Regions from separate parts of the Novosphingobium sp. LASN5T genome, predicted to be linked through region 1. Evidence: predicted binding sites of a transcription regulator. Region 1 holds the regulator's gene; each other region holds the start of a gene.
The links. Region 1 encodes LexA, which represses DNA repair genes until DNA is damaged. Its sites were predicted from a motif close to GTTCCNCNCTTGTTCT; they were not measured.
Positions count from the first base shown of each region.

Region 2: a site for LexA is predicted at 7,988-8,003, ahead of EH199_RS12180 (transcriptional regulator). Genes of this name have one in related genera too.
Region 3: a site for LexA is predicted at 6,765-6,780, ahead of recA (recombinase RecA). Genes of this name have one in related genera too.

Region 1 is NZ_RQSI01000001.1:277,016-286,771, reverse strand. Features, by position in the region: gene EH199_RS01395 (hypothetical protein) at 1-326, shown strand, start outside; gene EH199_RS01390 (HAMP domain-containing sensor histidine kinase) at 323-1,702, shown strand; gene EH199_RS01385 (hypothetical protein) at 1,710-1,907, opposite strand; gene EH199_RS01380 (citrate synthase) at 1,926-3,212, opposite strand; gene gltX (glutamate--tRNA ligase) at 3,279-4,757, opposite strand; gene EH199_RS01370 (ComEC/Rec2 family competence protein) at 4,796-7,003, shown strand; gene lexA (transcriptional repressor LexA) at 6,997-7,689, opposite strand; gene EH199_RS01360 (molybdopterin molybdotransferase MoeA) at 7,747-8,952, opposite strand; gene moaC (cyclic pyranopterin monophosphate synthase MoaC) at 8,949-9,440, opposite strand; gene EH199_RS01350 (hypothetical protein) at 9,727-9,756, opposite strand, start outside.
Region 2 is NZ_RQSI01000016.1:2,839-12,594, reverse strand. Features, by position in the region: gene EH199_RS12230 (response regulator transcription factor) at 1-188, shown strand, start outside; gene EH199_RS12225 (serine hydrolase) at 189-1,157, opposite strand; gene EH199_RS12220 (hypothetical protein) at 1,460-1,942, shown strand; gene EH199_RS12215 (RNA polymerase sigma factor) at 2,024-2,644, shown strand; gene EH199_RS24675 (DUF6768 family protein) at 2,634-3,011, shown strand; gene EH199_RS12205 (ADP-ribosylglycohydrolase family protein) at 3,046-4,521, opposite strand; gene EH199_RS12200 (hypothetical protein) at 4,567-4,932, opposite strand; gene EH199_RS12195 (hypothetical protein) at 5,047-5,901, opposite strand; gene EH199_RS12190 (hypothetical protein) at 6,144-7,082, opposite strand; gene EH199_RS12185 (AlpA family transcriptional regulator) at 7,172-7,408, opposite strand; gene EH199_RS12180 (transcriptional regulator) at 7,454-7,915, opposite strand; gene EH199_RS12170 (DUF6437 family protein) at 8,484-8,714, shown strand; gene EH199_RS12165 (single-stranded DNA-binding protein) at 8,830-9,219, opposite strand; gene EH199_RS12160 (hypothetical protein) at 9,522-9,756, opposite strand, start outside.
Region 3 is NZ_RQSI01000008.1:83,027-92,782, reverse strand. Features, by position in the region: gene dapA (4-hydroxy-tetrahydrodipicolinate synthase) at 1-875, shown strand, start outside; gene EH199_RS07770 (3-hydroxybutyrate dehydrogenase) at 1,005-1,787, opposite strand; gene EH199_RS07765 (patatin-like phospholipase family protein) at 1,837-2,973, opposite strand; gene smpB (SsrA-binding protein SmpB) at 3,156-3,638, shown strand; gene EH199_RS07755 (DUF2062 domain-containing protein) at 3,731-4,291, shown strand; gene EH199_RS07750 (response regulator) at 4,288-6,708, shown strand; gene recA (recombinase RecA) at 6,854-7,924, shown strand; gene EH199_RS07740 (trans-aconitate 2-methyltransferase) at 8,061-8,897, shown strand; gene alaS (alanine--tRNA ligase) at 8,966-9,756, shown strand, end outside.

The DNA.
Region 1 (9,756 bases):
GCAGCCGTCTGGCTCTGTTGCGCCGCTCGGTGGCGGCACTGGGCGAGCGCGCCGGCGTCTCGCTGGTGCTGGCCCATGCGGGCGCGGCGCTGTTCGTTACGGCGCTGGCGCTGGGCGCAGGATGCTCGCGCGAAGCCGCCGTTTTCGCCACCGCCGAAGGGCATGAGACCCGGCTGCTGCTGGGGTTGATCGCCTGCGGGCTGGAGGAAAGCGCGATCGCGGCGCAATTCCTGGCGGTGCATCCGGGCGGAACGATTCCAGAGGGCCTGGGCCTTGTCGCACCCGAACGCGCGGCGGCGCTGCTGTCCGGGTACGAGCGTTCATGAAGGCGCTCGATCTGGCTCACGGCGTCAGCGATCCCGACGACCGGCTCACCGATGCCAGCGAAGTTCTGGCGGACTGGCAACGGCGCTGCGGGGGCGAACTGCCCGGCGTGATCGCGATCCCGGCTCTGCTCGAACTGGTGCGGTCGGCGCGGCGGGCCGGCACGCCGCTCGCGCGCACGATAACGTTCTTGGACGAAACGCGGGTGCTGTCCATGTGGGCCGCGGTAACGCCCGAAGCGGACGGGACGCGGATCGAACTCAGCCGTTGGCGGACGTCCGCCGTGGAGGACGGCGGCGCGGACGCGCCCGGAGCGGCGGCGCTGGTCCGGCAGATCGCGGAAGCGCAAGTGCTGCTGGATGCCGAACAGCGCGTGGTCTCGGTCGACGCCATGGCCGCCGACCTTGCCGGCATGGCTGCGGCCATGCGCGAAGGAATCGGCCGGCGCTGGACCGAGTTCGTGAATCTGGCGGAGTTGGAGCATCACCAGAGCGCGCTGCACTGGCGCCTGCTGGACGATGCGGCGGTAGGAATCGACGGATCGGTCCGGCCCTGGCGCGCGCGGCTCTTCCCGATGGGGGATGCCGGCTTCGAACTGCTGCTGGTGCCGGACGGGATCGGCATCATACCGCATGAAAGCGTAGCGCCTTCACCCCAGGCACCGGACGCGGCGAGCTGGAACGGCATCATTGGCCGCGAACTGGCGCCGGCGCTGCGGCAGCCGATCAACCGCATCATCGCCAACGCCGAAACGATCCGCACGCGCCTCGCCGGGCCGCTGTCGGACGAATACAGCACCTATGCCGGGGATATCGCCGAGGCGGGCCGCCATCTGCTGGGGCTGATCGAGGATCTGGCTGATCTGGAAGCCGTGGAGGCGGAGGGTTTCAAACCCGCGCCCGATCGGATCGATCTGGCCGATTGCGCGCGGCGCGCGGCGGGTATCCTGTCGGTGCGGGCGCAGGAGCGCGCGATCAGGCTGGCGACGCCCGCGGAAGAGGCGCGGACCCCCGCGATCGGTGAGTTCCGGCGCGTGCTTCAGATCCTGATAAACCTGTTGAACAACGCCATCCGCTACACGCCGGGCAGTTCCACCGTTACGCTGACCTGCTGGACTGATGGCGTGCGCGCGTGGCTGTGCGTGGCCGACGAAGGGCAGGGGTTGACGCAGGAGCAGGTGGACCAGCTGTTCGCCAAGTTCGAACGGCTGGGCCGATCGGGCGACGGCGGAACCGGGCTTGGCCTCTATATCTCGCGGCGATTGGCGCGCGCGATGGGGGGAGACCTGTCGGTGGAGGCGACGCCGGGGCAGGGCGCGCGGTTCGTGCTGGAACTGCCGGCCGATACGAACACCGAAATGGGCGTGTCGGAAATCTGAAAGGGGTCTAGCCCCGCCTGCGCGAGGCTCGCCATAGGGCGCCGACGCCCAGCAGAGCGAGCAGCGCGCCTTTCCATACCCATTCGCGTTGATCCAGCATGAAGCTGGAGGCGGGCCACAAGATGAGGCCGGTTCCCTGGCCCATCCACAGCCCGCCCATCAGGACGGCGACGATGCCGAAAATCCGCAGGATCATTCTGAGCATCGCCGCCGCTCCCGAAGCTTAGCGCTGGTTCAGCGGAATGTAGTCGCGCTGCGTCGGCCCGGTGTAGAGCTGGCGCGGACGACCGATCTTCTGGCCGGGATCGGAGATCATTTCGTTCCACTGCGCCACCCAGCCCACAGTGCGGGCCAGAGCGAACAGCACGGTGAACATCGTGGTCGGGAAGCCGATCGCCGACAGGATGATGCCCGAATAGAAGTCCACGTTCGGGAACAGCTTCTTCTCGATGAAGTAGGGATCGCTGAGCGCGATCTCTTCGAGGCGAAGCGCGGTTTCGAACAGCGGATCGTTCACCTTCAGCGCCGAGAACACCTCGCGCACCGTCTGCTGCATCACGGTCGCGCGCGGATCGTAGTTCTTGTACACGCGGTGGCCGAAGCCCATCAGGCGGAACGGATCGTTCTTGTCCTTGGCGCGCTCGATGTAGTGCGGGATCTTGTCGGGCGTGCCGATTTCCTTGAGCATGTTCAGCGCGGCTTCGTTCGCGCCGCCATGCGCCGGCCCCCACAGGCAGGCGATGCCCGCCGCCATGCACGCGAACGGGTTGGCGCCCGACGATCCGGCAAGGCGCACGGTCGAGGTAGAGGCGTTCTGTTCGTGATCGGCATGGAGGATGAAGATGCGGTCCATCGCCCGTTCCACTTCGGGCACGACTTCGTATTCCTCGGCGGGCACGCCGAAGGTCATGCGCAGGAAGTTGCCGGTGTAGGACAGTTCGTTCTTCGGATAGAGGAACGGCTGGCCGACCGAATACTTGTAGGCCATGGCCGCGATCGTCGGCATCTTGGCGATCAGGCGGTGCGAGCTGATCTTGCGGTGCTGCGGATCGGCGATGTCGGTGGAGTCATGGTAGAATGCCGAAAGCGCGCCGACCACGCCGCACATGATCGCCATGGGGTGCGCATCGCGACGGAAGCCGCGATAGAAAGTGCTGAGCTGTTCATGCACCATGGTGTGGCGGCTGATCGTGCGGGTGAACTCGGCAAGTTCATCCTGGTTCGGCAGTTCGCCATTCAGCAGCAGGTAGCTGACTTCCATGAACGAGGAGTGTTCGGCAAGCTGGCCGATCGGATAGCCGCGGTGCAGCAGCACGCCTTCATCGCCATCGATATAGGTGATCGCGGAATCGCAGCTCGCGGTGGAGGTGAAGCCGGGATCGTAGGTGAACAGGCCGGTTTGCCCGTAGAGCTTGCGGATATCGACCACATCCGGCCCGATGGTGCCGCTGCGGACCGGCATTTCGACAGTCTTGCCGTCCGCGCTCAAAGTAGCCTGGTTTTCGCTCACGCTAAGCCCTCCTGATCTGGGTTGTGCCGTGGGAGATACGGCAAGGAGATTAGAAAACGAACTGGTTCATGCGGATTGGTCCCGGAGTCGCGCAAGCGCTTCCTCCTTGCCCAGCAAGACCAGCACGTCGAATATGCCCGGCGAGGTTGTCTGACCCGTCAACGCTGCGCGTAACGGCTGGGCAAGCTTGCCCAGTCCTACTCCCAGCTCCTCTGCCATGGCCTTGAGACTGGCCTCCAGCGTGGAGGTTGTCCAGTCGCATTCCGCATCGATCCTGGAGATGATCGCTGCGAGAATGGTGCGTGCATCGTCCGTCAGCAGGCTCTGCGCTTTCGCGTCGAGCGGCAGCGGACGCTGCGAGAACAGGAACACGGCGCCCTGCGCCAGTTCGTTGAGATCGGCCGCGCGTACCTTGAGCACGGGCATCGCTCGCTCCAGCAGCGCCATGTCCCGCGCGTCGTCGAACGCGGGGGCCAACGGCTTGAGCCGGGAAGCGACCAGACCCGCCAGCCGCGCATCATCGGCTTTGCGCAGGTAGTGGCCGTTGAGATTGAGCAGCTTCTTGAAATCGAACCGCGATGCGCCCTTGCCGACATGGCCGATATCGAACCATTCGACCGCCTGATCGCGGGAGATGATCTCCTCGTCGCCATGGCCCCAGCCAAGGCGCAGCAGATAGTTGAACACCGCTTCGGGCAGCAGCCCCATCTCGTCGCGATAGGCGTCCACGCCCAGCGCGCCGTGCCGCTTGGAAAGCTTGGCTCCGTCCGCACCGTGGATCAGCGGAATGTGGGCATAGGCCGGGTCCGGCCAGCCGCCCTCGATCGCGTGCATACCGCGAATGATCACGAGCTGGCGGAAGGCGTTGTTGATGTGATCGTCGCCCCGGATGACGTGCGTCACGCCCATGTCGTGATCGTCGACCACGACCGCCAGCATGTAGGTGGGCGTGCCGTCCGAACGGAGCAGGATGAAATCGTCGAGTTCGCTGTTGCTGACCGTGATTTCGCCCTGCACCAGGTCGGTGATGACCGTCTGCCCTTCGCGCGGAGCCTTGATCCGCACGACATAGGACTGGCCCTCGGGCCAGGTCGCGGGATCGGCATCGCGCCATTCGCTGTCGATGCGGAACGGGCGGCGTTCTTCCTGCGCCTTGGCGCGGCGCGCGGCCAGTTCTTCCTGCGTCAGATAGCAGCGATAGGCGTGGCCGGCGGCGAGCAGCGCGTGCGCCACTTCGGCGTGCCGTTCCGAGCGGGCGAACTGGAACACGGCCGGTTCGTCACCGGTAAGGCCCAGCCACTCCAGCCCGTCGAAGATCGCGTCGATCGCCGCGTCGGTGGAGCGGGCGCGATCGGTGTCCTCGATCCGCAGCAGGTACGTGCCGCCGTGGTGGCGGGCGAACAACCAGTTGAAAAGCGCGGTCCTGGCGCCGCCGATATGCAGGAACCCGGTCGGCGAAGGAGCAAAGCGCGTAACAACGCCGGAGCGTTCCTGGCCGGCTCTGGCGGCCGATTGTGCGGAAACGGTTTCAGTGGCGCTTGCCATCGGCCGCGCGGTCCTTCCTATTGCATTCCATGGCGTCCATGGCCGCAGTCGAAACTGAGGCTGAACCGGCGGTGAATCTGCCGGTGGAACCGGCGCGGCATTGGGCCAATTATCGGCGCTTGTCCAGCATACTTCCGTCGAGCAACGCATTCCTCGCCGCCCGCCCGTTCGACCGTGCGCCATGGCTTGCGGTCGCGTTCCTGACGGGAATCGCAAGCTGGCTGGAACTGGACGGGCCATGGCAGTGGATGGCGCTTCTCGCCGCCTGCGCGGCGCTGGCGACGCTGGCCCTGGCGATCCCGCGCGAGGGTTCGCTGGACTACGTTCGGCTTGCCGCGCTTTCTCTGCCGCTCATGGTGGCGGCAGGTTGCGTGACGGTGTGGAGCAAGTCCGCGCTCGTCGGAAAGTCGGGGGTGGGCCATCCGACCTTCGGCTGGGTGGAGGGGCGCATTCTCGACCGGCAGGAGGAAAGTGCGCGAGGGCGGGTGCGCCTCCTCGTCGACGCGCGGATCGAAGGCGTGCCCGGTGCGATGCGGGTGCGCGTGAACCTGCCGCTGGAAGAGGACAGGCCCGGTCTTGCCGAAGGCGCCACGGTGCGGCTGCGGGCGCGCCTGATGCCGCCCGCTCCGCCGATGCTGCCGGGCGGATACGACTTCGCCCGGGCCGCGTGGTTCCAGGGCCTTGCCGCGACCGGCAGCGTGGTCGGGCCGGTCGATGTGCTGGCCCCGCCTGACGGGGGAGGGCTGCTGCGCCGCTGGCAGCAACACCTGGCCGATCACATTCGCGCCCGTCTCGCCGGATCGCCCGGTTCGATCGCGGCCGCGCTGGCCAGCGGCGATCGGGGCAGCATCGCGCCGACCGACGAGGACGCGATGCGCGATGCCGGGCTGACGCATCTGCTTTCGATCAGCGGCCTGCACGTCAGCGCGGTGATCGCGGCAGTCTATGTCCTGACTGTGCGCCTGTTCGCCTTGTTTCCCTTCGTGGCGCTGCGCGTGCGCCTGCCGATCGTCGCGGCGGCGGCGGGGGCGCTGGCGGGCATTGCCTATACCCTGCTGACGGGATCGGAAGTGCCGACGGTGCGGTCGTGCATCGGCGCCTTGCTAGTACTGGCGGCGCTGGCGCTGGGGCGCGATCCGCTGTCGCTGCGGATGCTGGCGGTGGCGGCGTTCTTCGTCATGGTGTTCTGGCCCGAGGCCGTATTCGGGCCGAGCTTCCAGATGAGCTTCGCCTCGGTGATCGCGATCATCGCGTTCCATGGTTCCACGCCGGCCAAGCGCTTCCTGGCCGCGCGCGAGGAAGGGGTACTGCTTCGCCTGGGGCGGCATCTCGTGATGCTGCTCGCGACGGGACTCGTGATCGAACTGACGCTGATGCCGATCGGGCTGTTCCATTTCCACCGCGCCGGCATCTACGGCGCGGCGGCCAACGTCGTGGCCATTCCGCTCACCACGTTCGTGACCATGCCGCTGATCGCTTTGGCGCTGGTGCTGGACGTGGTGGGGGCGGGCGGGCCGGCGTGGTGGCTGACGGGCAAGTCGCTCGAACTCCTGCTGTGGCTGGCGCACGTGACGGCGGGGCAGCCCGGCGCGGTGACGCTGATGCCGTCGATGCCGCCCGGGGTGTTCGCGCTGTTCGTTGCCGGCGGGCTGTGGCTGGCGCTGTGGACCGGACCGGTGCGCCTGTGGGGGCTTGTTCCGGCAGCGGTGGCCGCGCTGGTGTTCGCCACCATGCGCCCGCCCGACATCCTGGTATCGGGCGATGGCCGGCATGTGGGCCTGACCGGGGAAGGGCCGGAACTGCTGGTGCTGCGCCAGACGCGCGGGGACTATACCCGCGAAAACCTGCTGGAAATGGCCGGGATGGAGGGGAACGTCCGCCCGCTCGACACCTGGCCCGCTGCGGTCTGCAACGCCGACTTCTGCCGGATCGCGCTGAAGCGGGGCGGGCGTTCGTTCGCGGTGCTGATGGCGCGCGGGCAGAATCTGGTGGAGATCGGGGAGTTGAAACGGGCCTGCGCAGCGGCCGACATTGTCATCGCAGATCGCCGCTTACCACGCACCTGCCTGCCCAGGATGCTGAAAGCGGACCGGGCCTTGCTGGCACGGACCGGCGGGCTCGCCATCGATCTTGCCGCTGGCACCGTGCGCACCGTGGCCGAGACGCAGGGGCACCACGGCTGGTATCGCTGGCGGGCGACGCGCCGGCCGGAAGCCGCCCCGTCGCCCGCTTCAACGGATCAGTGATAGCGGCGCAGCAGCCCCGCCAGCTTTCCCTGCACCTGCACTTCATCGGGACGGTAGTATTGCGGATCGTAGGCTGCGTTGGCCGGATCGAGCCGGATCATGCCCTTTTCGCGGCGCAGGTACTTGAGCGTAGCTTCCTCGCCCCGGATCAGCGCCACCACGATTTCGCCATCGCGGGCGATGTCCGTGCGGCGGACCAGCGCGAAATCGCCATCGAAAATCCCGGCATCGACCATCGAATCCCCGGATACTTCCAGCGCGTAATGCTCACCCGCGCCGAGCAGGGCTGCGGGCACCGGCAATACGCTGGAGCCTTCCAGCGCCTCGATCGGGGCACCGGCGGCGATGCGGCCGTGCAGCGGCACTTCGATGACGTCGTTGGCCGGCGCCGGTGCGGTCTTCGGCGGGCTGCGCAGCGGCACGACCACATCGTTGGCGGGAGCCGTGCGCGACGCGGCCTTGGTGGTTGCGCTGTCCGGCTGGCGCAGCACTTCCAGAGCGCGGGCGCGGTTGGGTAGCCGACGGATGAAGCCGCGTTCCTCCAGCGCTGAAATCAGCCGGTGGACGCCCGATTTCGATTTGAGATCGAGAGCTTCCTTCATTTCCTCGAACGAGGGGGAAATGCCGGACTCCTCAAGCCGGAGCTGGATGAAAGTCAGCAGTTCGTGCTGCTTGCGCGTCAGCATTGCGCGTCACTCCATAGTGAACGAATGCGGAACGAATAAGCAACCAAAACGCACCCGTCAAGCAATTCCGCCATTTTCCAGCAAATAGACCGGAACATCCGTTCCCGCTGGCGTCAATGGCGCGCGGGCTTCGCGCCGGACCAGCGCGTTGCTGCGCGCGAGCGACGACAGCGCACCGGAATCCTGCAGGGGATCGAGCGTCACGCTGGCACCGTCCCAGCGGGCGCGCAGGAATTCGGTACGTCCGCCGCCCGCCGGCATATCCTGCGCGAGGCGAGCCGGAATCAGGCGCGGCAGCGTTTCCGCCGCACCCAGCGCGGCCCGGAGGAGCGGCAGCAGGAACAGGTAGCCGGTCACGAAGGCGGCGGCGGGATTGCCGGGCAGGCCCAGGATCACCTGTCTGCCGCGTTGCGCCACCATCAGTGGCTTGCCCGGCTTGATCGCGACCCGCCAGAAATCGAGCGTCGCGCCGGTGGCCTCGATTGCCGGGCGAACGAGATCGTGATCGCCCACCGAAGCGCCGCCGCTGGTAACCACCACATCGGCATCGCGCACGCGGTCCAGCGCGGCGGTCAGGTCGTCGAGCCGGTCGGGGATCGGCCCGATGCGATCGGTCACGACCTGGCAGGCCGCCGCCAGCGCCGCCAGCATCGGGCCGTTGCTGGCGGGAATCTGGTGCGGCGCGAGCGTGGTGCCGGGGGCGACCAGTTCATCACCGCAATCGATCACGGCCAGTTTCACCGGCCGGCGCACGGCAAGGTAATGGTGCCCGGCGGCAACGGCGAGCGCGATCTGCGCCGCGCCCATGTGTTGCCCGGCCGGCAGCAAGGGGGCATCGAGGCTGAAATCCATGCCGCGCGGGCGGATGTGCTTGTCTCGGGGCACGGGCGGTTCGCCCGTCAGGCGCAGGTTGTCGTCTTCGCGCGTGGCGTCTTCCTGGATCAGCACCATGTCCGCGCCGTCGGGAACCACGGCGCCGGTGCTGATCCGCACCGCCTGTCCGGGCGCGACCGTGCCATCGAACGGATGGCCGGCGGCGCTTTCGCCCGCGACGGTCCACGGGCCGGGGAGATCGGCCGCGCGCAGGGCGTATCCGTCCATGGCGGAGAGCGCCGCCTCGGGCTGGTTGCGCCGCGCGGTGAGCGGCTGGGCAAGATGGAAGCCCAGGCATTCGGCGGCGGGGCGACGTTCCACCGGCAGCGCGGGGGCCAGCGCGAGCAGGCGCCGCTGCGCCTCCTCCAGCGGTAACGGTGGGGTTTTCATGCCTGGTCTTGCCGCTCTTCGTCCGCGCGCCACGTGCCCGACTTGCCGCCGCGCTTTTCGATCAGGCGGACCTGTTCGATCACCATGCCTTTGTCCAGCGCCTTGGCCATGTCGTAGATGGTCAGCAGCGCGATCGAGACGGCGGTCAGCGCTTCCATTTCCACGCCAGTCCGGCCGGTGAGCGAGGCAGTGGCAGTCACCTCCACGCCATCGGGCACGAAGGCGAACTCCACTGCGACCGCATCGAGCGCAAGCGGATGGCACAGGGGGATGAGCTCGCCCGTCTTCTTCGCCGCCATGATCCCGCCGATCCGCGCTGCCGCCAGAACGTCGCCCTTTGGCGCATCGCCCTCGCGGATGGCGGCAAGCGTGGCCGGCGTCATGCGGATGCGGCCCCGCGCGATGGCGACGCGCGCCGTTTCCGCCTTGCCGCCGACGTCGACCATGCGCGCATGGCCTTGTGAATCGAGATGCGTAAGCCCGCTCATGCGCAGCAATCTTGCGAAGTTGACAAAGTTGACACGGTCCATGGCGAAGGAACACGGGGTGGGCACGGGCCGGTAAAGACCGCGCCGCGAGAAAAGGAAAAGCAGGCTGTCATGCCGTGGTCATGCCAGAGGATCGCGGCTTAGGACAGGGGGTTAGGGGCCGATCAGTGCCGCGTGGTCCGTTCGTCATTGCGAGCGGAAGCGAAGCAATCCACAGCCGCGCGTGCTGCCCGGGATTGCCGCGGGGCTGCGCCCCTCGCAATGACGACAGGGTGGCCGTCCAACCCTACCAGTCGCGCCAGCCGTCGATTTCCTC
Region 2 (9,756 bases), on a different contig from region 1:
CCGGACAGGTCGTCACCCACAAACGCCTGCTGACAGCCGGATGGGGCAATTCCACCTCGGACTTGCAATATCTGCGTGTCTACATCGGATTGCTTCGTCAGAAGCTTGAAGAAAATCCGTCCGAGCCCGAACTGATCGTGACAGAGCCGGGTGTTGGCTATCGACTGATGGTGCGCGATCCCGCCTGATTACCGACCTACCCGTCGCTCCAGAGCGGAAACAGCGTCGGATAGCAGTCGGTCTCGATTGGCCTCCGGATTCCCTGCGCCAGAAGAAAAAACCACAATCGCGTACCGCTGACCGGCGCGCGAGCGGATCACCGCCACCGCACTTGCCGAAGTAACCGGCCCATTTGCAGGCGATGATCCGACCAAGTGCAAGACCTGCCATCCCGAAGCTGTCGCACTCCTGGACTCTGGTCCACCGGTGAAATGATCAAACAGAAGCTGCGTGGATGCCGCCTTGAGCGCGCGACCGGCAAAGATCTCGCCCAGCGCGAAGGCAATGCCGTCCGGTGTTGCGCCATCCGTGACTGCTGTGGGTGCTGGCTTGCGCCTGGCCATCTCCCGGTACGAAGAACCGAACGCAATTTCATCGAAACCGCGCTCTTCGAGCCAGCCTGCCATGCCTGCCGGCCCTGTCAGACCCTCGAGAATATGGTCCTGTGCCGCCTGGTCATCATCGGAAATCGCCCGCTTCAGCAAAGCGCGCAAGACCTCGGTGCGCCCTGCACCGCTTCGTCCTGCTGACAACAGGGGAACCCGCTGGTCAAGCGAGAGCTCGCCGTGGTCGACGGCATCAAGCAGCGCGGCGCCTAGCCAGAGCCTGCGGAGGCTACCTTGAGGATAGGTTGTCGCGCCCCGATAGCCCGCCGTCCAGCGCTCATCGATGGACCTTACCAGTAACGCGTTCTTGCCCGGCATCCTGCGAGCAAGCTGCTCAAGATCGGTCTGTAGCCCGGGCGGGACTTCTGCAGGTTCTGTACTGGTCTGCACGACCGGAACCGCGTCTTCGACGGGCGACCTCAGATTCTGGCTTGTACTACCGAAAACGGAATGGGCAACAATGGCAAGCGCAAGCCCGATCAAGCCGATCACCCAGATCAGGACAGGCTTTCTGTCCGCCTGTGTCTTGGGCGATGATTTCTTCCAGAACATGTTTAACGGGTGCCGTGCTTCAACATGGCGCCCTAATCGGCCCGATTGCGCGTAGGCGTTACTATGAGCTTTTTAGGTGTCCTGCTGCCGTACCTGCGTTACGACAGGCATGCTCAGGGAGGACAACCATAACTGGGCACGTTGCTATCCTGCCGATGCAACGATCAAACTCATAATCGATGGTCGGCTCCATCCCCCCTACGATCCCTTCAGTATGGATGCCGGCCATCGAATTTTGCAGGTCGTTGAGGTAGGGAGTACTGAAGCAGGATCGCGGCGGCATGTTCAGGGAGACCAGTGCAATGAGGATTGCCTATTTTTTCTCCGCTCTCCTTGTTCTGACGGGGTCGTCCGCGAACGCACAGTCAACTTTGTCTAACGCGGACAAGACTGCGGCATTCCGCGCGGCCGGATACAAGCGGGTCGGGGCGCAATGGCGAAAATGCGATGATCCGGGGACTGCCAGCTACACTCCGGGTGCAATCGAGCAAGCCAAGGACCTCAACGGCGACGGCCGCCCCGAGGCAGTGATCACCGAAGGCAGCTCTTTCTGTTTCGGGATGACGGGAACGGGCTTCGATTTAGTGAGCAAACAGGCAGACGGCACCTGGAAGCTCATGGTCTCGCGCACCGGCATGGCTTCTTTTCTGTCGACCAAAGGCACCGGGGGCTGGCCTGATATCGAAGTTGGTGGGCCGGGCTTCTGTTTTCCTGTCGAGCGATGGGATGGCCGCGAATATCGCCTCCATCGGCGCCAGTACGAAGGACGACCCTGCCGTCGCTGACTGGGCTTGCGACATCGAACCCGCCCAGCCAATCCTATTACATGAGGCATAACCGAGGAATTTATGCCTCATGGAGTCCTCATGACGGCAGGTTTGAACCGTTACGACATTTCTGCCCACCTTAAGGGCATGAAGCAGGTATCACCCATGACCCGCGTCACGCATGACGAGGGTACTCGTCTGGCAACGCTTGCCAGTGCCGGATGCCGGGCTTCATTCGAGAAGCTCGCGCGCTATTGGCACCCAAGACTGGTCGCTCACGCCTTCCGCTTGCTCGGCCATCGCGAACAAGCGCTGGACGCGGCGCAGTCCGCCTGGGTGGAGATTGCGAGAGGCATCCGGCAACTCCGTGACCCTCGCGCCTTCCCGGCATGGTCCTACCGCATTGTGACGCGGCGTTGTGCGCAGCACATATCAGGACTTCAAGCCGACCGGTCTCTGGCCTTCAGCCTGCAAATGGATGATGTCACCGATCATGGAATGGCGGATGGCTTTGCATCCGATATCGCAGATTTGCAAAGCGCCGTCGCCAAACTGCCCGCAACGCAAAGAGCGGCGGTCGCGCTCTTCTACCACGAGGGATTGAGCGTGGCCGAAACTGCGGTTGCGCTCGATGTCCCGGCGGGAACCGTCAAGACCAGACTGATGCACGCCCGGCACAAGCTGGCGCAATTTCTCCAAGGAGATGAAGATGTCCGATAACGAACGCGCCATAGATGCCGCGATTGCCGCCGAGGAGGATGCCTTGCTCCGCAGCTTCAGCGAGGAGCCACCCTACATGGAGCAATTGCTCGAGATTTTCTCTGGCAAGACGGGATGGGTTAGCCTGGTCATGATGGTGGCACAGCTGGTTCTGTTTGGCTTCGGCACATGGGCTGCCATCCACTTCTTCGCCGCAGCTGACCCGCTTACAGCGCTCAAATGGGGATTACCTGCTGCAATGCTGCTGATAATGTCGCTGATGCTCAAACTAGCGCTATGGCCCGTGATCCACGTTAACAGGCTGATCGGCCAAATCCACAAGCTTGAATTAACAGCGTTGCAGGCGCGGGAGCGGAACCTGTTATAGGCTTGATCAAAGCAGGGACTAACTGCTCAGTCCTTCAGCGAAATGCATAGCCTAACCGCGAAGCAGTCGGGAAAGCCAAGCGGCGAGCGAGATCCTCAATCTCATCGCGCCAGGCCAGATTGTCGAGCCAAGTCTGCCGAATTGAAGATGCGCCATAAATCGCACCGGCCAACTGGCCGGCGATGGCAGCAGTGGTATCGGCATCATCACCGAGGTTAGCTGCCAACAGCACGGCTTCATCGAAGCTCGTGGTATTGGCAACGGACCAGATCGCTGCTTCGAGGCTGTGCGCCACGAAGCCGCTGCTTGAAATCTGATCCCGCGTTTTCCCACGCCAGCTACCGGCCATGATTGGGCCGATCTCAGGTCCATATCGGCCCGCTGGAACCGCCAGGGCCGCATCAAAGTCGGCGCCTAGGATCGCCGCCCTCAAGACGAGAGCATACGCTTCACAAGCGTCGAGGCACGCCTCTGCAGCGTGCGTGGTCATGCTCTGTCGGCGGGCCACTCGCGTTACGACCGCAGGATCCCGCCGGATTCCCCAAATCGCAACAGGCGCAAGCCTCATGAGTGAGCCGTTTCCTGCTGAATACGGATCGGTCGAGCCGGCAATCGGGTCACCAGTTTCCTCGAAGCGAGCAAGGGCTTGGCAGGTGGCAATGCCAATATCGAAGCAGCTGCCCATGGGGCTGAAAGCGCCGTTCCGCCACCAGTTGACGAACCGCCGTTGTGCTTCTTCCGGTTCGAAGACCGAGCCCTTTGCTGCGCTGGCAAGCAGAGCCTCACCAAGCGCAAGGCCCATAGACGTATCATCAGTCCAAGTCCCCGCGTCCAAGCCGAACGGCCCTCCCCCGACCATATCTGTGATGTGGGGATAGGTGTCCCGCGGCTTGAACTCGAGGGTCGTGCCCAAAGCATCACCGACCGCTAGACCAATGAGACATCCAATGGACCGATCGTAAATGCGCTCGATCGCTCGAAGGTGATCTTCCTGCGCTCTCGTCTCGATAGCGCCCGGCCTAACCTGTCGTACTTTGGCGATTGCGGTATCGGCGCCTGTGATGCCGAGTTCGATGAGCAGTCTCGCTGCCACTGTGCCGGCCCGGCCCAACCCTCCCCGGCAATGGATAAAGATGCCCTCCCCGTTGTTGAGAAGACTGCGCAGCTGGGCTCCGGACTGGTGCCATTGTTGCTCGAATTCCTCCCCAGGCGCCGTGACGTCGGGGATCGGGAGATGAAACCATTCCATCCCGCGAGCAGCAACCGCAGTCTCCAGATCTGCGACCCCCAGCAGCTCGATTTCGTGCTTTTCAATAAGAGAGACGACAGCGGCGGCCCCCCACTCACGCACCGCGTCCAGATCCGCCGCAAGGTCACGCTTCCACTCAAAGCCAGCGAGCGCAGGCCCTTGCTTACCGGGACAAAAGGAGATGCCGATGCGTCCTGACGCGGCCGAAAGGGTTGGGATCTGGATCGGATCAGTGGTGCTTGTTCGAAGATTTCTGCTCATGGCGCTTTGATATGAGCCATGTACGACATTATCGGTCGCACGTGCTTAAGGGCATCCTACAGGCATTGGTTGGCGCAAAGGGGCTGTATCGTCGGAGTACTCGAACAGAGCCCGTGCCAGCTCAGCTGGTTCTCCTTCCCCGCGCAGCAGTTCCCGAAATCGCTGGAATTCATCGAGGATGATGAGGTCGGGCTTGAGGGCGCTGACACAGGCGTGCGATAGTTTGCCCCTCAGCGCCCCGATCACGTCATTGCGCTTCCATCGCTTTTCATCAGGGTAAGTGGGCTGTCGGCGGGGAAACAGCGAAATCATTTCCTCGATCGCAGATGTCAGAGCCAAATCAGCGCGAACTGCCTCCTGAAAGTTCGCAATGATCGTCGGATCAATGCCTTGAAGTGACATGCCGCTCACACAGGCATCCCACCGACTATTCCCAGCGTCCACTTGAAGCGCGTTCCTAAGCGGTGTGAACGGGTAGCGAGCTGTCTCGACTGGTGGTAGATGGTCCTCCGCCGAAATTCACCGCTAACCGTTCTGCTGTCCAAGCAATTCCGTAATGCGGCTGCGAAGGGCGCGCGAGCGATCCTGCACTTTCCCACAGCCCACATTTTTTGCGCAGTCAGCATGATCGACCCGGTCCAGCTGACAATTGTGCCGATTCCATTGCTCGCCAGAGGGATGGTTCAGGCCAGAGAGAATTCGGGCTTTGTCGACGATGCCTCGCTTGCCAAGATCATGGAGCACGGCGGCGGGCGTCGGCCCGAACGGGACGATCCAGGCTCTCTTGAAGCAATTGAGCTCGGGGATGAGATATTCCTCCACGAAGCGCACCAATAGCGGGTTGGCTCTCGATTTTGGGTTTTCGCCACCGGAGTAGTTACGCCATTGGTGGCCCTTCTCCTTCAAAACCGGGTAGCGGTACACCGACGTATAATGGGCGCGATTTGCAGCCGTTCCAAACAACTCCGCTGTAGTTTCCAGGTTGAAGAGCTTGTTGAACCCGAAATGATCCATAAGCTGCGCGGCGATGCTCCGCATTGGGCCTTCGAACGATGCGGCCTTCTTCGCATCGCTTAGTGCGCTGGCCATGGCCTGATCATCGAGCCGGGATCCAAGGAGCTTTTGGCGAAGCCGCAAAAGCGCAGTCTCCGCCTGGCGCATGCCCGGCGTTATGCCAACGATGACGATATCAGCATCGGTGTTGATCCAGTCGAACGGTGAGTAGAATGCGCCAAGCTCACCATGCCTACCGCGACCGAAATGCTGGTCGGAAACGAATGACCCATTTTCGACGCCGCGCGTGACTTGGTCGGTTTTCATTGCCGCCAAGAAGTCAGCGATCTGCCGAGCCGCAACTATCGCCTTCTGATTGAGAGACATTGGGCTGGTGGCACCATCGGGGAGAGATTGCCGGTACATATCGGAGAGACTTTCGCTGATCGTGGAGGCAAACGGAGCCCTCCAGCAATGGATGGGATGCCGTCTCTCCGGCTGTCACGCGTGTCCCCGCGTTCAGGGAAACCGGGCTCGGGAAAGGTGAACCGACCTGGTTTCATCCGGCGCGAAGCGTGTCGCCGGCCGCACGGGCGCTCGTAAGGGCGCCATCCCGATCGCCCCTCCGGCTATTCAGCTGGGGCGGTGTTGGACAATCGGGCTCTGTCGAAGCTCGTGACGTAGGTTACGACTGGATCGATGGCGGCGAGCGGTCCGTTGCCGTCCGCCAGCAGCTTTAGATCAGCCAGGGCGCAGCCCGTTTCATTGGAGATCAGCTCAAGCCTCTGACCAAGAGCCATTCCCGCAATCAACGCTGCGCGAGTTCGCGTGGCCGGGTCGGAGATTTGCTCTAGCCGAGATGCCAGTAGGCCAGGGCGGAGGCTTCCAAGCGTGAAACCGCGACGCGACAGAAGCCAATCGATCGCATCGAAGCGATTGATGGCAACAAAGCCCCGCTGAGAGACAGCACTTTTTCGCTGTCGATACTGCTCGACCGACCGCAGCGGACCGTTCTTTCCGACCCGATTGCGCAGCGACCGCTCTTCTATCCCGGCAAGGTTTGCAACATCGGTGACAGTCAATGGTTCGCTAGTAAAGTCGCCCTGCGACCCGGCATCGAGTGCCTCGAGGAGATGATGCCAAGCCTTCCCCAGGTGGAGGAGCTGTTTGAGCGGGCCATTGCGGCTCGAAGTCCAATCATATGCGGCTAACGCGACATGCGACAGCGATGAAAGAAACTGTTCGATCGGATCGAGAGCTTCCTGTTCGATCTCATTGCAGGAGAGCCACCCATCGCCAACACGCATTCCCAAGGACCGGGCAAGTAGTCGGTCGTGGAGATCTCGGACGCAAGCCGTGATGGCGAGGCGGTCTAAGTCGATGCGGGCCAACTGGACATCGCTTGCAAACCAATCCGTCGGAACGCCGCTTACGTCATTCACCCCCGTTAACTCGGCGACCAACCGTGCGCCGACTTCACCGCCCGCGAGTACAGCGAGCTCTTCCGCCTTGAGTACGAGTGTCTCGCGCAAGTTATGCTCAAGCGCCTCGATTGAGGGAATGTCCATGCCGATCTCCTATGGAAATGATATGTGACCTATCATGACCAAAGAGTCAAGCGAAACGTGATAGGTTACCTATCATGACAAATCCACGCCTACCGCGTGTCAGCGATCGATGCGATCCAAGCGTCAATTTCTGCCTCAACCCAAACTGCGCATTTGGGGCCGAGCGATCGCGACCTTGGGAAGCGCCCTTCGCTCATACGCTGGTAGATGGCGGAGCGGCGTAGTCCGACGCGGGCGATAACCTCCGGCAGGCGTAAAAGCCGTGCCGGCGGCAACACTTCGGGCGGTTGAGGCGTTTGCGTTTCATCTTGTGTTGCATGCGGCATTGCTGGTCTCATTCGCAAGGTTCGGTCCCCTCCGAACTCAAGGATTTACCGGGACAGCGACATTGCGATGTCGCGGCCCACAAAATCATCGATGTGCTTGGCCAGCATTCGCGCCACGAGCTGTGAGGTGCCGTTAGCCCACCGCGGCCGCAGATCCTCAATCCGGCGTCCCAGCGTCCGCTGCAGATGGAGGGGCAGGCTGGTGAAGAACTCTTCGAGAAATTCGCCCATCTCGCCATGCATCCACTCGCAAGCGAGATCTTCCTGCCCGGCGAGCGCGAGAATCATCGATGCGCGGGGGTGCGCTCCACAGGCGGAGAGCACACGTGCTGCTTCGTCGAGCCCGATAGGCCGCTCGCCGCGCGCAAGGCGAAGCAGGGTCTCGCGATGCATGCCGCATTCATTGGCAATCCTGTGGCGGGGTTTGCCGGCGGCTTCGATCGCATGGGCAAGAACGCGGGCCAGGCTTTCATTGGCTGGTCTGGCGGCGGCGGTTGGATGGTACATGGTTGTCTCCTAGCTTCTGCACTGGTGCGACTCGCAGGCATAACGCGAAGCATCCCATGTAGGAAAATTAAAAGAACAGACGCGGAACATCTCGTTTTGAGGCAACTCGGTTCCTCTACCCGAGTCGTCGCCGAATCCCGTCAGTTGCGACGGTATTTACCGACATAAAATTTCAGGTTTAGCGTCTTTATCGCTGGTTTGGAGCGTCGGACTGCAAAAGATGCGTCCGCATCCTTCCACATCAAGGCGGGATTCCCGCTCGACACTTTCCTACGACCATTTCCTAGATGCATGTGGAACACACAGCGAACGCAAGAACGCTGTGACAACCCCTCCAACCGGAGCTTCACATGCAGTCTCTCACCCTCCCCCGGCGCGCCAGCGTCAAGGGTCTCGGCAAGACCCTCAACATTGCCATCCCGGTCGCAATCGCGGCGCTTGCGGCGAGCGCCGCCTATGCCGGCGCTGACACGACCTTCACCCCTGCCCTCACGAAGTTCACCTACATGCCCTCGCAGTGCCAGGATCGAGAGCGGAGGGGACCAACGGCCAGCAAGAAGGAAGCACTATGGCCAGGTCCAAACCCACTGCCCGCGATGCGCTGAAGAAGCTGCGTGAACAGCGTGCCCAACTCGAGAACGAGGAAGCTCGTCTCCGCGAAGAAGCAGCGACCGAACTCGGAAAGCTGCTGATCGAGTGCGGCGCGGAGACGATCGAACCGGTACAGTTACGCCAGATCGTTCGCGCATCGATGGCGCTCGGGATCGAGGAAACGCTGAAGCGGATTGCTCCCGCGTAAGGCCCATCCCGCGGCGGCAAGGGGTTCGATGCCCCGCGCCGCCGCATCGCAGGCCTATAAAAGAAAAGGCCCCGATGGCGTCTGCCACCGGGGCCTTGTCGTGAGGCAAGGACATTCAGTCCTCGTCGATATCGGGAGCACCTTCGTTGCTGCCTGAGCGGCCCTTGGTGAGGAAGTCGACCTTGTCGGCGATGATCTCGCAGCCGTAGCGCTTGGTGCCGCTCTGATCTTCCCACTGGGTGTAGTGGATGCGCCCTTCGACCGTCACGAGCTGACCCTTGGTGCAATACTTGGCGACGTTCTGGCCCAGGCCGTTGAAGCAGGTGATCCGGTGGAATTCGCTGTCTTTGGCGGTGTAGCCGTTTTCGTCCTTGTAGGTCTTGCCATCCTTGCGGGCGGGACGGTCCGTCACGACGGAAATCGAGGTGATGCTGGTTCCACCCTGGGTGGTGCGGGTTTCGGGGTCGCGAGCGATGCGGCCAACGAGGATAACGAGATTGGTCATGGGCTTTCTCCTGATCGAGCAATCCGGGTCCATCCCGGCTGCAAACCCGAGCAGAAGCGCCCCATGGCGAAGCGCACCGAAGGGGAACCCGGAACTGGTTCGGGTGGTGCGGGCAGCCGGGCACAGCCCGGCAACTCGGCCGGACCTGATCCGGGTTGCGCGTTTCGACGGGGGGTGATTCAGGGACAGGTTTGCATCGAAGCCGGATGGAGCTGGATGCCTTGAACAGGTTTGCCCTGCCTCGTTTCCATCCGGTCTTGGCTGTATCATCCCTGCCCGACCTTCCACGGGAGAACCCCTTCCTAGATCGCGATACTGACCGATCCTCCAACCGGTGGCTCATTCCTGGACGAAGATGCTTCGTCGGGGAGAGGCATATCGATCGTCACCCCTTCAGCGCCGTCTAGAGGGTTGCCTCGAAGCATCCAGGTCTGCGGCGTGATCAAGCGCGCCCAATCAGCAAAGGAGGGGATCGAGCCCAGGTCTTCGCGTACGTGCTGTTCGCCGACCAGACGCACCGGAACGACCCGGCCGTCG
Region 3 (9,756 bases), on a different contig from region 1:
CCGGCTCCATTCCGGCTCTGGTGACTCCTTTTCGCGACGGAGTGTTTGACGAGAAGGCGTTTCGCCGCCTTGTCGACTGGCAGATCGAGAATGGTTCGAAAGCGCTGGTTCCCTGCGGCACCACCGGCGAAGCCTCCACGCTGTCGAACGCGGAACACCACCGCGTGATCGAAGTCTGCGTGGAGCAGGCGGCAGGGCGCGTGCCGGTGATCGCGGGCTGCGGCAGCAACGATACGATGAACGCGCTGCTGCACATGACGTTCTCGCGCAAGAGCGGCGCGGCGGCGGCGCTCTGCGTCGCGCCTTATTACAACCGGCCGAGCCAGGCAGGCCTGATCGCGCATTTCAGCTATCTGGCCGAGCACAACGAACTGCCGATCATTCTTTACAACGTGCCCGGCCGCACGGTGACGGACATCCTGCCGGAAACGGTATGCGAGCTGGCCAAGCGCTATCCGGACAAGATCGTGGGCATCAAGGACGCCAGCGGCGATCTTTCGCGCGTTACCGATCACCGCATGGGCATCGGCAAGCATTTCTGCCAGCTTTCGGGTGATGACGAGCTGGCTCTGCCCGCCAACGCGGCGGGCGCGGTGGGCTGCATTTCGGTGACGGCCAACGTCGCGCCCAAGCTCTGCGCCGAATTCCAGCAGGCCTGCGCCGACAACGACATCGCCAAGGCGCGCGAGCTGAACGACCGGCTCTATCCGCTGCACTACGCCATGTTCGAGGACGCTTCGCCGGGGCCGCTCAAGTATGCGCTGACCCGGGTGCACGACTGGATGACCGAGGATATGCGCCTGCCGCTGGTGCCGTGCAGCGATGCCGCGCGCAAGGCGGTGGATGCGGCGCTGGAACACGCGGGGCTGGTGTAACGCTCCGCGTTTTCGCCTCGTAGTTTCGTCATTGCGAGCATAGCGAAGCAATCCAGAGTCCCGCGTGAAACTTCTGGATTGCTTCGCTGCGCTCGCAATGACGATGGTCGGTTGTGAACGGTCGGAGCGTCAGTTCATGTACCAGCCGTGGCTGGCCACCAGCGATTGCCCGGTCAGCGCGTTGGTGGGGAAAGCGGCCAGGAACAGCGCGACTTCGGCGATGTCGTCGACCGTGGTGAATTCGCCATCCACGGTCTGGCCGAGCATGACCTTCTTGATCACGTCCTCTTCGGAAATGCCGAGTTCCTTGGCCTGTTCCGGGATCTGCTTGTCGACCAGCGGCGTGCGTACGAAGCCGGGGCAGATCACGTTGGTGCGCACGCCCTTCGGCCCGCCTTCCTTGGCGATCACCCGTGACAGGCCAAGCAACCCGTGCTTGGCGGTGACATAGGCGGACTTCAGCGGCGAGGCTTCCTTGGAATGGACCGAGCCCATGAACAGCACGCTGCCAGACCCCTGCTTGTACATGTGCGGCAGCACCGCCTTCGAGGTGAGGAAGGCGCCGTCGAGGTGGATCGCCAGCATCTTCTTCCAGTCCGCGAAGGCGAACTGTTCCACCGGGTTGACGATCTGAATGCCCGCGTTGGAGACCAGCACGTCCACCGTGCCCCAGGCATCGACCACCTGCTGGACGCCGGCATTGACCTGATCTTCCTGCGTCACGTCCATCGCCACCGCGATCGCCTGGCCGGGATGGTCGGCGTTGATGCCGTCGGCCGCCGCCTGCGCCGCCTCGATCTTGAGGTCGGCGATCGCGATCTTGCCGCCCGCCGCGGCATAGCGCTTCGCGATGGCGAGGCCGATGCCGCTGGCCGCGCCGGTGACGATGCAGACCTTGTCCTTGAGTTCCATTTACTTGCTCCGGTTGCTTTAGGGGCGGTCCCCGAAAAGATTCTGAGATTCAGGCGAGATCGAGCGTGGCGATGCCCCGGGCGGGCGGGTGCCGCTTCTTCCAGCGAGGGCTGGCGAAGGAACGGCGCACGTCGTGCATGCCCGCCTGCCAGTGGCCTTCCATCGTCATGCGCGAAAATTCATAGTCCTTGCTCTGCGTTTCGTAATCCTCGCCCCGGTTGATGAGATGCAGGATGGTGACGGGGCTGTCGCACGAATTGGCGCGCAGCAGCGCCACGTCGGGATCATTACGCAAGTCCTCCGGCAGCTTGTCCGCCAGCCGCGCTGCGGCGGCTTCGAGCGCCTCGATCCGCTTCTGCATGTCGGTGTTGAGCCGGGTGCGGCTGGAATAGCGGATGTCCTTCTCGCGCTGCGCGGCTTCCGCCAGCGTGCGCGGCATCAGCCCGCGCGCGCTGAACAGGTCCACCTGAAACACCAGCAGCGGGCGCCCGTTCCTTTCGTCGAGCACGTATTGCAGCGGCGTGTTGGAAACGATGCCGCCGTCCCAGTACGGCTCGCCGTCGATCATCACCGGCGGGAAGCCCGGCGGTAGCGCGCCGCTGGCCATGATGTGTTCGGGCTCGATCAACCGGTCGCGGTTGTCGAAATAGGCGAAGTTCCCGGTCAGCACGTTGACCGCGCCCACGCTGAAACGGGTCGGCCCTTCGTTCAGCAGATCGAAATCGACGAGATCGAGAAGGGTCTGCCGCAACGGGGCGGTATCGTAGAGGCTGATCGCTTCGGGCGATCCGGGCAGCGCCAGCCACGGCGGGGTCAGGCGCGGGGCGAAAAAACCGGGGATGCCGGTTAACGCCACTGTTGCCGCCGCCGCCTCGTTGAACACGCGCCGCCCCCACCCTTCCGCGAAAGGCGAGGGGAAGGGGACGCGCGAGGACGCCTGTTCCCAGAACTCGCGCAGCCGCCGCGCGCGCCGTTCGGGCGGGTTGCCGGCGATGAGCGCCGCGTTGACCGCGCCGATCGAGATGCCGGCGATCCAGTCCGGATCGTGCCCGGCTTCGGCCAGTGCCTCGAACACGCCGGCCTGGTAGGAACCGAGCGCGCCGCCGCCCTGGAGGACGAGAACGACTTGTTCCCGGTCATCCGCCTGATTTCGGTCTTCAGATTGCCGGACCTTCGATCTGGCCATGCGCTGCTCCGCTTGCGAATCCCCGCAGAGGAAATCCCGGTCCGGTTTGTGCACTGCAACGAAGGAAGTGCAAGAGCGGTTCCCGTGCCGGCGACCTTGTTTCGCACCGTTTCGGGCGGGAGCGGCCGCTATTTGCCTGCGGGGTTCCAATTCGCCCGCCGCGCACCTACATGCTCGATACCATGGCCCGTCCGACTCCCGTTGCTTTCGACAAGAAGAAGATCGTCGCAGAGAACCGCCGTGCGCGTTTCGATTACCATATCGAGGACGTGTACGAGGCGGGAATCGTGCTGACCGGCACGGAAGTGAAATCGCTGCGCTTCGGCGAGGGATCGATCGCCGAAAGCTATGCCGAGGTCAAAGGCGGCGAGGTCTGGCTGATCAATTCCAACGTGCCCGAATTCAGCCACGGCAACCGCTTCAACCACGAGCCCAAGCGGCCGCGCAAGCTGCTGCTGAAGGAACGCGAGATTTCCAAGTTCCACGGCGCGGTGGAGCGCAAGGGCATGACGCTGGTGCCGCTGTCGGTCTATTTCAACGGCCGGGGCCGGGCCAAGGTGGAACTGGCGCTGGCCAAGGGCAAGAATGCGGCGGACAAGCGGACCACGATCAAGGAACGCGACTGGAAGCGTGAAAAGGCGCGGATCATGAAGGAGCACGGCTGACGCGCTTCACCGGTTCGAAAGCGGGGCAGGGCTAGAGCGGCGAAATCGGCCCGAAGGTGGGGCGGCGGGAAACGGGTGGAACGCAGGACGCGATGTTCGACAGGATCGTGAAATGGGCGCAGGCCAACATGCCAACGCGCGAGCAGATGGAGCAGAACCGCTTCGCCCGTCCGCTCGCCGCGCGCCATGAGCTGTGGCGGTTCACCCGCCGGTCGGTGCCGCGCGGCGTGGCGGCGGGCCTGTTCATCGGCATCTTCGCGCTGATTCCCGGCGTGCAGATCGTCGGCGCAGCACTGATGTGCGTTCCCGTCCGCGGCAATATTCCGCTGGCTGCGCTGATGACGTTCATCTCGATTCCGCCCACGACGCTGTTCGTGTTCCTGCCGGGCGCGATCTGGGTGGGCAACAGCTTCGGCTATCACGCCGATTTCCTGACGGTGCGTGAGTTGGTTACGCGCGGAGCGGGTGTGGGTGAATGGCTCGCCTGGTTGGGCAGCGATGCCGCGCCCTCGCTGTTGATCGGTCTGTTCCTGATTTCGCTGCTGGCGGCGGTGGCGGGATATGTCCTCTCGGCGCTCGGCTGGCGCTGGTGGACCGGGCACAAGCGGCGCACGCGGCTGATGCGCGCGGCCGCGCGGGATCACGCCGAATGAACGAATCGCCGCTCGCGCTTGGTCCCGTGGCGCAGAACGCCAGGGCACCCTGGCGCGAATGGCTGTTGCTGGGCGGGTCGCTGGTGGCGACGGCCGTCCTGCTGTGGGCGGTATCGGGCGAACCGGTGGTCGCGGTGGCCTTTGCCGGTGGCGCGCTGCTGCTGGGCGGTGCGCTTCGGCTGGCCCTGCGCCTGCGCCCGCAGGTGGCCGCGCCCGATTTCGCCGCGCCCGACTGGTCGGTGACCCATGCCGCGATCGAGCGGCCGGACATGGGCATCGCCATCACCGATCGCGCCGGCCGGTTGGCCTGCGCCAGTCTGCGGTTCAGCGAATGGTTCGGCCTTGGCGCCGCCCCGCCGCGCCTGCCGGTGTCGAAGCCGCAGGCCGAGGCGCTGGATGCCGCCGCCCGCACCGCCTGGCGCGATGGGCGTGCCACGCTGGACCTGATCGAAACCGCAACCGGCCGCTGGAGCGGTGAAGTCGCCCGCGCAGGGCGGGGCGAGGATTACCTCGTGTGGCGTTTCACGCCCGTGAACCAGCGCGATCTGGTGGCGGAGATGGTGCAGCACATCGGCGGCAAGGTGGGTCGCGCGCTGGCCCGCGAAAGCATCCAGGCGGCGGTCGTGGCGCCGGACGGGCGCATCCTTGCCGGAAATACCGCGTTCGCCAGCCGCGCCAGCGGGGAAGAGAACGGCGCGGTTGCCGGGACCGAATTCGTGGCCTGGTTCCGCTCGGACGAGCAGGAGCGGATCTACTACGCGCGGGAGGGGGCCAAGGGCATCCCGGTGCGTTTCATCCACATGCCGGTAGCCGATCCGGACGGGGGCATCGATGCCGATCCCTCGCACACCGCCTCGCTGTTCATCCTGCTCGACAACCAGGGCGGGGTGGGCGACGCGCGCACCGGCCTGCCGCAGATCGAGGCGCTGCTCGCAAGGCTGCCGCTGGGCCTGGCCATGACGGACCGCGACGGGCGCTTCCTGTTCGCCAACCGGGCTTTCCTGCGCGCCGCCGGCCATGACGACACGATGCCGCCTCCCTATCCCTCGGACCTTGTCATCCGCGAGGACAAGGGCGCGCTCGCCGATGCCGTGCGCCGTTACGCGCAAGGGGCGCCGACGGCGGGCGACGTTGCGGTGCGGCTGCGGTCCTCGCCCGAGGAGCCGGTTTCGCTGAGCCTGGCCGGCGTGCGCGGGCTGGGCGATGGCGCGGTGCTGCTCAGCCTGAAGGATTCGAGCGAGGAAACCCGTCTCAAGCGCGAAATCGCGCAGGCCACCAAGATGCAGGCCGTGGGCCAGCTTGCCGGCGGCGTGGCGCACGATTTCAACAACGTGCTGACCGCGATCATCGGGTATTGCGACCTCATGCTGATGCGCCACACGCCGGGCGACAGCGATTACGACGATATCCAGCAGATCAAGGCCAATTCCAACCGCGCGGCATCGCTGACGCGCCAGCTGCTCGCCTTCTCGCGCCAGCAGACGCTGCGCCCCGAAGTGCTGCAACTGCCCGACGTGGTGGCCGAGGTGTCCACCCTGCTCAAGCGGCTGCTGGGCGGCAAGATCCAGCTGGAAGTGACGCATGACCGCGGCCTTGGCTTCGTGCGGGCCGATCCGGTGCAACTGGAACAGGTGCTGCTTAACCTGGCGGTCAACGCGCGCGATGCCATGGCCGACAACAAGAGCGGCGGGGTGCTGCGGCTGATGACCCGGCGCATCACCGCCGCCGACGTGCGCGGGATGAAAAGCGATATCCTGCCGATCGGCGATTACACCGCGCTGATCGTCGAGGACAACGGCCACGGTATCAAGCCGGCGCTGCTCGGCAAGATCTTCGAACCGTTCTTCACCACCAAGGAAAAGGGCAAGGGCACCGGGCTCGGGCTTTCGACGGTCTATGGCATCGTCAAGCAATCGGGCGGGTTCATCTTCGCCGAAAGCGAGGTAGGCCGGGGTACGCGGTTTTCGATCTACCTGCCGGTCCATGCCCCCGATCCGGCAGCCAGCCTGGAAGGCCCGAAGCCGAAGGCTGATGTCCGGCGCGAATGGAGCGGCGGTGGCCGCGTGCTGCTGGTCGAGGACGAGGACACCGTCCGCGCCGTGGCCGAGCGCGCGCTGGTGCGGCAGGGCTACGAGGTGACCACCGCCGCCGACGGCGAGGAAGGGCTGGAAGCGATCGGCCGGAACGGGCCGTTCGACCTGGTGGTGAGCGACGTGGTGATGCCTTCGATGGACGGCCCCGCCATGGCGCGGGAGATTCGCCGGCTGAAGCCCGATCTGCCGGTGCTGTTCATGTCGGGCTATGCCGAAGAGCAGCTGCGGCGCGATATCGACATCCCCAACATGCACTTTATCGCCAAGCCGTTCTCGGTTGCGCAGATCGTCGCGGCCGTGGAAAAGGTTCTGCGAGGCGCATAAAATCTATAATCTACAATGGTATGGATGATTTTCCGGCGATGTCGGGAAAAATTTTCGTTCCCATCTTGTTCTTATGGAACAAAGTGGGTACATAGTCCCTGTTGACGGTTCAGGTCAGCCATCTCTAGCAAGGGGACGAGAAGCCATGGCGGCGCAGCTCAAGCTCATTCAGGAAGGCAAAGACAAGGAAATGGATCGTCAGAAGGCGCTCGACGCGGCGCTCGCCCAGATCGACCGGGCATTCGGCAAGGGCTCGGTGATGAAGCTCGGCTCGAAGGAGACCATGCAGGTGGAAGCGATTTCCACCGGGTCGCTCGGGCTGGATATCGCGCTCGGGGTTGGCGGCCTGCCGCGCGGCCGCGTGATCGAAGTGTACGGGCCGGAAAGCTCGGGCAAGACCACGCTGGCGCTGCACGTCATCGCCGAAGCGCAGAAGAACGGCGGCACCGCCGCGTTCGTCGACGCCGAACACGCGCTCGATCCGGTCTATGCCAAGAAGCTGGGCGTCAACATCGACGAACTGATCGTCTCGCAGCCCGATACCGGCGAACAGGCGCTGGAAATCACCGACACGCTGGTTCGTTCCAACGCGATCGACGTGCTGGTGGTCGACTCGGTCGCCGCGCTGGTGCCCCGGGCGGAAATCGAGGGCGAGATGGGCGACAGCCACGTCGGCCTGCAGGCGCGCCTGATGTCGCAGAGCCTGCGCAAGCTGACCGGTTCGATCAGCCGTTCGCGCTGCATGGTGATCTTCATCAACCAGCTGCGCATGAAGATCGGCGTGATGTACGGCAATCCCGAAACCACCACCGGCGGCAACGCGCTCAAGTTCTATGCCTCGGTCCGGCTCGACATCCGCCGCACCGGGCAGATCAAGGACCGTGACGAGATCGTCGGCAACTCCACCCGCGTCAAGGTCGTCAAGAACAAGGTCGCGCCGCCGTTCAAGCAGGTCGAATTCGACATCATGTACGGCGAGGGCATCTCCAAGATCGGCGAGATTCTCGATCTCGGGGTCAAGGCCGGGCTCGTCGAAAAGTCGGGTGCGTGGTTCAGCTACGATTCGATCCGCATCGGCCAGGGGCGCGAGAACGCGAAGAATTACCTGCGCGAGAACAAGGAAGTTTGCGACCGTCTGGAAGCCGCCATTCGCGGCCGCACCGAACAGGTTGCCGAAGGACTGATGGCGGGGCCGGACGCGGACGACGACATCTGATCCTTCAGGCTGACGGGCGCGGGCATCTTCCTCTCGCTCGCGTCCGTCCAGCCAGACCAAAGAACCGGCACGCTCCCCGGCAGGAGCAGTGCCGGTTTCTTGGCGTCGGGAGGGATCGGGAAGAAGGCGAACGGACATGACGGACATCGGCGAATGGCAGGGCGGCGTGGGCCGGAGCTGGGCGGACGAGCACGCCAGGACGGACCGGAGCTTTTCCCGGATGACGCCGCATCTGCTGGCGGCGATCCATGAAGAGCAGGCGCGGTACGTCGTCGATATTGGCTGTGGCGCCGGCGAACTCTCGCTTGCGCTCGCGCGGGGCCGCCCCGATGCGATGGTGACCGGTGTCGACGTTTCGGCGGACTTGGTGGCGGCTGCGTCGGCACGGGCTGCCGGATTGGAAAACGTGCGTTTCGCCGTTGCCGATGCCTCGACCTGGCAGCCGGAGCAGGCACCGGACCTCTATGTCTCGCGCCATGGCGTGATGTTCTTTCCCGAACCGCCAGCCGCTTTTGCGCACCTTTCCGCCATAGCCGCGCCGGGCGCGCGAATCGTCTTCTCCTGCTTCCGCACCCCGCGCGAGAATCGCTGGGCGAGCGGCATCGCTTCGCTGCTGCCGGAATCCGGCGCGTCCGTGTCAAACCCATCCCCGACTTCAGCCGATCCCTTTGCGCCGGGGCCGTTCGCGTTCGCCGATCCCGATCATGTGCGCACCTGCCTGCGCGGATGGCGGGACGTGACGTTCACCCCGGTCGATTTCGACTATATCGCCGGAGCCGGACCCGATGCCGTGGCCGAAGCGCTGGCGTTCTTCGGCCGGATCGGTCCCGCGGCGCGGGCGATTCGCGTGATGTCCGAAGCGGAGCGGCCAGCCTTCCTGGAACGGTTGGCAAATCTGCTCGAAAGCCACCGTTCAGGCGATGTCGTCTCGTTCCCCGCGGCGGTCTGGCTGGTGCGCGCGACGGCCGAATAGCATGTGCGATCACATTGATCGGCGAAACGTGCTTGTTCCGGGCCGAACGCTCGCTTAATCGGCGGCTCATGACGTCGACGAACGAAATCCGCCGGTCCTTCCTCGAATACTTCGGCTCGCAAGGGCACGAGGTGGTGCACAGCGCGCCGCTGGTGCCCTACAACGACCCGACCCTGATGTTCACGAATGCGGGCATGGTCCCGTTCAAGAACGTGTTCACGGGGCTGGAAACGCGCGCCGTGCCGCGCGCCACGTCCTCGCAGAAGTGCGTGCGCGCCGGCGGCAAGCACAACGACCTCGACAACGTGGGCTATACCGCGCGCCACCACACGTTCTTCGAGATGCTCGGCAACTTCTCGTTCGGGGACTATTTCAAGGAACAGGCGATCACCCACGCCTGGACGCTGCTGACACGCGAATGGGGCCTGCCCAAGGACAAGCTGCTCGCCACGGTCTATCACACCGACGACGAGGCGTTCGATCTGTGGAAGAAGATCGCCGGCCTGCCTGAGGACCGCATCATCCGCATCGCCACCAAGGACAACTTCTGGGCGATGGGTGATGATGGCCCGTGCGGGCCGTGCTCGGAAATCTTCTTCGACCACGGCGACCACATCTGGGGCGGCCCTCCGGGATCGGCCGAGGAAGACGGCGACCGCTTCATCGAGATCTGGAATCTCGTGTTCATGCAGTTCGAGCAGGCGGCGGGCGAAATCGTCGGCAACCTGCCCAAGCCCTCGATCGATACCGGCATGGGGCTGGAGCGCGTAGCGGCGGTGCTGCAGGGCGAGCATGACAACTACGATACCGACACGTTCCGCGCGCTGATCGCCGCGTCCGAAGGGCTGACCGGGGTGAA